Regions from separate parts of the Kluyvera georgiana genome, predicted to be linked through region 2. Evidence: predicted binding sites of a transcription regulator. Region 2 holds the regulator's gene; the other holds the start of a gene.

Region 1 (3,421 bases), 420 kb from region 2:
GGGTCAGCCCACATGGATGTGGGCTGAGGGCGTGGTTCACATGGATGTGAACTCGCGCCCGACCCGAAGCCGGAAGGGATAAGCTGAGGGAACCACGCAGTGGCGATTGGCCGCCCCTTGCGCGCTCCCTGCGCCCGTACAATTTATGTGGCGAGAGCTGAAAAGGAGCGCAACGGAGTGATCAATCCAAATACACCTCCCCCCTTTCTGATAACTGTCGTCAAGGATTATAAGAGACAGCTTCAAAAGGGAAGAGGGCGCGGAGACCGATCGGCGCTGCTAGACTAAATCCGCCATCAGCACCTTCGAACGACGCTGATAGTTATACAGCTGCTTTTTACTCTCCGGCAGCAGCTCAACATCAACCGGCTTAAACCCACGCTCCTGGAACCAGTGAATACTGCGGGTGGTCAGCACAAACAGATGATTCAGCCCCATTTGCTTCGCCTGCGCGGTAATGCGCTCAAGGAGCACTTCGCCGCGCGAAGAGCTGCGATAGTCCGGATGCACCGCCACGCAGGCCATTTCGCCAATTTTCTCTTCCGGGAACGGATAAAGCGCGGCACAGGCGATGGTGGTGTTATCACGTTGAATAATCGTGAACTTGTCGATCTCCATCTCCAGCTGCTCGCGTGAGCGACGCACCAGAATCCCCTGCTGCTCCAGCGGCGCAATCAGGTCGAGAATACCGCCAATATCGTTAATGGTGGCGCGGCGGATCTGCTCGGCGCTCTCCATCACGATTTGCGTACCAATACCGTCGCGTGAGAACAATTCCTGCAACAGCGCGCCGTCTTCCTGATAGCTGATCAGGTGGCTGCGACGCACGCCGCTGCGGCAGGCTTTCACCGCGCCGCGCAGGAAGCGAGCGGTACCGGAAAGGTAGTCGCCTTCCTGCTCCAGCTCTTCGATGCGCGCCTGCGCTTCGTTAGGGAACAGTTCAGGAACGATTTCACCGGCCTCATTGTAAACGCCCTGCGATGAGCAGAAGCCAATCATCTTCTCGGCCTTCAGCTTAATCGCCAACTGAGTGGCAATTTCTTCTGAAGTCAGGTTAAAACTTTCGCCGGTAACGGAGACGGCAACCGGCCCCATCAGCACAATAGCGCCGCTGTCGAGCTGGCGGTGGATCGCCTCTTCATCAATACGACGAATGCGCCCGCTGTGGCAGTAGTCGATACCGTCATCCACGCCCAGCGGCTGGGCGATGATAAAGTTACCGCTGACCACATTGATGTGTGCGCCCTGAAGCGGCGTATTGTTCAGGCTCATCGACAGACGCGCGGTGATATCCAACTGCAGCTGGCCCGCCGCCTGTTTAACCAGTTCAAGGGTTTTGCTATCGGTGACACGAATGTGTTTATGATAGGTTGGCTGATGTTGATGTTCGGCCAGATTGGCGTCGATTTGCGGACGCGCGCCGTAGACCAGCACCAGGCGGATGCCCAGACTATGCAGCAGCCCTATATCATTGACAATGCTTGAAAAGTTCTCATGCTCAATGGCTTCGCCGCCAAGCATGATGACAAACGTCTTGCCCCGATGAGCGTTAATATAGGGGACTGAATGACGAAACCCCTCGACCAGTTCGGTTCTACGTTCCTTCACCACGGCACAACCCTCAATGCATGATTATTCGTAATAAGTGTATTTTTATTCTGTTTTTGCGCTAAACGCAAGCCGGAATTTGCCTAAACATGGGAAAAATCTCCGCCAAATTTCGCTTAACCAACGAATGTTTACCCTTTTATAGATGACAGTTTATTCGCCTTTGGTTAAAGTTTTCGGTCAATCATATTTTGCTTAATTTGAAATCGTCTTTTTTTGCCTGGGATAGAGCATGTCAGGAAGTCAGTCTTTGAGTCGCCGCCGCCTGTTAAAAGGGGCGGGCGCCATGTGGTTGCTAAGTGTCAGTCAGGTTGGTTTCGCTGCCGTCAGTCAGGTGGTGGCCGTCCGCATCTGGCCTGCGTCCAGCTACACGCGCGTTACGGTGGAGTCCAACCGCGTGCTCAAGTATCGGCAGTTTGCGTTGAGCAATCCCGACCGCCTGGTGGTTGATCTTGAAGGGGTGAACCTCAACTCGGTGCTGAAAGGGATGGCGGCGCAGATTCGCGGCGACGATCCGTTTATTAAATCCGCGCGTGTCGGCCAGTTCGACCCGCAGACCGTGCGCATGGTGTTTGAGCTGAAGCAGGACGTCAAACCGCAGCTGTTTGCCCTCGCGCCGGTTGCCAACTTTAAAGAACGTCTGGTGATGGATCTCTACCCCGCTAACGCGAACGATGTGCAGGACCCGCTGCTGGCGCTGCTGGAAGAGTACAACAAAGACGGTCTCGAAAAGCAGGTGCCGCCGGCGCAGAGCGGGCCGCAGCCGGGGAAAGCCGGTCGCGATCGGCCAATTGTCATTATGCTTGACCCCGGACACGGCGGCGAAGACTCCGGCGCGGTGGGGCTGTACAAGACGCGGGAAAAAGACGTGGTGCTGCAAATTGCCCGCCGCCTGCGCGCGCTGATTGAGAAAGAAGGCAACATGAAGGCCTACATGACGCGCAACGAAGATATCTTTATTCCGCTGAAGGTGCGGGTGGCCAAAGCCCAGAAACAGCGCGCCGACCTGTTTGTTTCTATTCACGCGGATGCCTTTACCAGCCGTCAGCCGAGCGGCTCATCGGTGTTTGCGCTCTCTACCAAGGGGGCCACCAGTACGGCGGCGAAATACCTCGCGCAGACTCAGAACGCCTCGGACTTGATCGGTGGCGTCAGCAAAAGCGGCGACCGCTACGTCGACCACACCATGTTCGATATGGTGCAATCGCTGACCATCGCCGACAGCCTGAAATTTGGGAAAGCGGTGCTCAAGAAGATGGGGCAGATTAACAACCTGCATAAAAATCAGGTCGAGCAGGCCGGGTTTGCGGTGCTGAAAGCGCCGGATATTCCGTCTATCCTCGTCGAAACGGCGTTTATCAGTAACGTTGAAGAAGAGCGTAAGCTGAAAACCGCGAAGTTCCAGCAGGAAGTGGCCGAGTCGATCCTCGCTGGCATTAAGGCCTACTTTGCCGACGGCGCAACGCTGGCGCGGCGCGGGTAACCGGGCGTGTCGCGTCTGAAAAGCGCTCACGGCGGCAATATCCGTGAAGCGGCGGCGCTGATGGGGATTTCCGCCGACCAACTGCTGGATTTCAGCGCCAATATTAACCCGCTGGGAATGCCTGAAAGTTTAAAACGGGCGATTGTCGCCCAGCTCAGCTGCGCCGAACGTTACCCTGACGTCGAGTATCAGCAGCTGCATCGGGCGCTGGCGGAACACCATGGTGTTCCGGCAACGTGGATCCTGGCGGGCAACGGCGAAACCGAATCCATCTTTACCCTCGTTCAGGGGCTGTGTCCGCGCCGGGCGATGGTGGTTGCGCCCGGGTTC
Region 2 (3,421 bases):
AACGGCGTGAAAAGCAAAGGGGCCATTGGCCCCTTTGTCACGTCTAAGGCGTCACGCCTTATTTATTAATAAAATCTTCACCCAGCTGAATATCTTTTCTCAGCGTATCGAGCATGCCTTCCAGCGCCTGCTGTTCGTAAGCGCTCAGTTTGCCAATCGACTGACGTTCTTCAATCCCGTTTTTACCTAACAGCAGCGGCTGCGAGAAGAAACGGGCGTATTGTCCGTCACCTTCCACATAGGCGCACTCAACCACGCCTTTCTCGCCCTGCAGGGCGCGAACCAGAGACAGGCCGAAACGCGCCGCCGCCTGGCCCATGGAGAGCGTAGCCGAGCCGCCACCCGCTTTCGCTTCCACCACTTCGGTGCCCGCGTTCTGGATGCGTTTGGTCAGGTCGTTCACTTCCTGATCGGAGAAGCTCACGCCGGAAATTTGCGATAATAAAGGCAGAATCGTCACCCCGGAGTGGCCGCCGATAACCGGCACTTCCACATCACCAGCGCTTTTACCTTTCAGCTCCGCCACAAAGGTGTTGGAGCGGATGATATCCAGCGTAGTAACGCCGAACAGTTTGTTCTTGTCGTATACGCCCGCCTTTTTCAGCACTTCGGCGGCAATGGCCACCGTGGTATTCACCGGGTTGGTGATAATACCAATACAGGCTTTCGGGGCAGTTTTGGCAATTTGCTGCACCAGGTTTTTGACAATCCCGGCGTTAACGTTAAACAGATCGGAGCGATCCATACCGGGCTTACGGGCCACACCGGCAGAAATCAGGACAACATCAGCGCCTTCGAGTGCGGGCGTGGCGTCTTCGCCGGAGAAACCTTTGATTTTGACATCAGTCGGAATATGGCTGAGATCGACAGCCACACCAGGCGTGACGGGGGCAATATCATAGAGAGAGAGTTCTGAACCTGAAGGCAGTTGGGTCTTTAGTAGTAGGGCAAGCGCCTGGCCAATACCGCCGGCGGCACCAAGGACTGCGACTTTCATCCTAAACTCCTTATTATGGTTAATGACTTTCAGGTAACAACCTGTCGTGGACCGCATAAACCAACGCAGGAGATACCAGTTGTTACTCCATTGCGGCGACCTTAATTCACAAGGTAAATAATTACAATATAATTGCTTACAGAATGCGGGCCATTCAACAGCATCCGCACTACTCCCAGAAAAAGGCCTTTCTACGAAACCAAATTTTCATCAACTATCGATTACAATATACTCAGCATGTTGCGTAAAACAACAGCAATTTAATAACATTTCATTTACTTTTAACTTATTTGGATCCCGTGATATAGGCATGTTTCTTAGGTCTAATTTTTGCTAAAATCCGCCCTTTCTCTATTTGGCTTAGCCTCTGTAGTAAATTATTTTGCATAAAAATTCACCTATATGCATAATAATGTCAATTTCACCACCATACTCGGGTGACTTATGCGAAGTTCAACTAAACAAGAAGAATTAGTTAAAGCCTTTAAAGCATTACTGAAGGAAGAAAAATTTAGCTCTCAGGGCGAAATTGTTCAGGCCTTGCAGGAAGAAGGTTTCGATAATATTAACCAGTCCAAAGTTTCTCGTATGCTGACCAAGTTTGGCGCCGTGCGTACCCGCAACGCCAAAATGGAAATGGTTTACTGCCTGCCAGCCGAGCTGGGCGTGCCGACCACCACCAGCCCGCTGAAAAATCTGGTACTGGATATTGATTACAACGATGCCGTTGTGGTTATCCATACCAGCCCCGGCGCTGCACAGCTGATTGCCCGCCTGCTGGACTCACTGGGTAAAGCGGAAGGCATCCTCGGCAGTATTGCCGGTGACGACACGATTTTCACCACGCCGGCACGCGGGTTCACCGTTAAAGATCTCTACGAGGCCATCCAGGTTCTGTTCGAACAGGAGCTGTAATCCCTCTTCCTTTCTCCTCTGGCCCACCAGAGGAGCTGCTTTAAAGGCAAATTTCCCTACGTTTCACTCCCGTCTCGTTAACATTAAGTGCGATTTTCTGGTCAGAATCATAGATCCAGTGAATATATCTATTCATAACCGCACAAAATATCAAATTATCATATCTAATTGATTATCATCACAATTAACACTTAACTTTACCGAAATATGTATTTTTTTATACATATATGTTCTAAAAATGACGATTTTTGACACCTAATTACACGCGAAACAATTAGCTGGGTATTAATATTTTAGGTGATTAGTGTATACTTAATTTCGTGATGAGGGTCACAAAACAAAGACCTTCCAAAAAAATTCGACGAGGTGAGTATCATGAAAATCAAAACAACTGTTGCCGCTCTGAGCATCCTTTCCGTTATCTCTTTCGGTGCGTTTGCCGCTGACTCTATCAGCAGCGATCAAGCACAAAGCCGTCAGTCAATCGGCACCGTTTCCATCGGTTCCGTCGGTTCATCTCCGATGGATATGCACGAAATGCTGAACAAAAAAGCGGAAGAACAAGGTGCATCATCCTATCGCATCATTGAAGCGCGTACCGGCGCTCATTGGCACGCAACGGCTGAACTGTACAAATAAGTTCGCATCAGGCAGCACGTCGGCAGTGTAGAAAAGTTAAATACCCAGCGGTCCCAGGAATCAGAAAGAACATCCTCTCACCGCTGAAGAATGAAGAATATGGTGAGGAGTAAAACATTATGAAAAGCGCAATGATCATCGCATCCCTTGGTCTGGCATCCGTTCTGTCCTTCGGCGCAAGCGCCGCAGTGCAACAGGTTAACGCGGAGCAGGCACAGAATCTGCAATCCGTCGGCACCGTTTCTGTTTCTCAGATCGGTAGCGACCCGATGGATATGCGCAGCGCATTAGCCGCTAAAGCCGAAAAACAAGGCGCCAGCAGCTACCGCATTATTGAAGCCCGTACCGGCGACCATTGGCACGCTACGGCTGAGCTGTACAAATAAACCCTCGTCGTCTTGTCCGACGACTTGCCCTCGCCCTTATGCGAGGGCTTTTTTATGCCCGCTGAACGTTAAAACGCAGCATCCCTTCCAGCTCTTCTTCTGCTTCATCAAACAGCAGAATCAACGCCCCATAGCGACGGCGCTGCTTGTCGTTGAGATGGATGAACTCGATCTCCAGCGGTAACGGCATTTGCGGGCCGGTGACCGCATCCCAAAGCGCATCTAAATCGCGAATCGACTCACGATCGAGGGCAAAGAGTTGAGCGAACTCCCGATAAAAATCGCCCTGATCCTCTATCTCATCAAAATCAAAAGTATAGATTTTCATCTCACGCCCTCTCCCATCCTGCAAAACTAAAGTCCCCCAATGTGCAACGTTTTCACCTCAAGGTACTCTTCCAGCCCCAGCACCGAGCCTTCACGCCCCAGCCCGGACTCCTTAACGCCGCCGAACGGCCCCAGCTCAGTCGATACGGCACATTCG

What was found. Region 2 encodes ArgR, which controls arginine synthesis, uptake and breakdown. Its sites were predicted from a motif close to ANTGAATAAAAATACANT; they were not measured.
Region 1: argA (amino-acid N-acetyltransferase) is a predicted target of ArgR. The motif match lies at 1,645-1,662, and genes of this name have one in related genera.

The regions. Positions count from the first base shown of each region.
Region 1 covers NZ_CP158865.1:939,719-943,139, forward strand. The annotation lists gene argA (amino-acid N-acetyltransferase) at 280-1,611, opposite strand; gene amiC (N-acetylmuramoyl-L-alanine amidase AmiC) at 1,841-3,091, shown strand; gene cobD (threonine-phosphate decarboxylase CobD) at 3,098-3,421, shown strand, end outside.
Region 2 covers NZ_CP158865.1:520,227-523,647, reverse strand. The annotation lists gene degS (outer membrane-stress sensor serine endopeptidase DegS) at 1-1, shown strand, start outside; gene mdh (malate dehydrogenase) at 59-997, opposite strand; gene argR (transcriptional regulator ArgR) at 1,442-1,912, shown strand; gene yhcN (peroxide/acid stress response protein YhcN) at 2,288-2,551, shown strand; gene yhcN-B (DUF1471 family stress response protein YhcN-B) at 2,671-2,937, shown strand; gene ABTW00_RS02525 (barstar family protein) at 2,990-3,265, opposite strand; gene ABTW00_RS02520 (NAD-dependent succinate-semialdehyde dehydrogenase) at 3,292-3,421, opposite strand, start outside.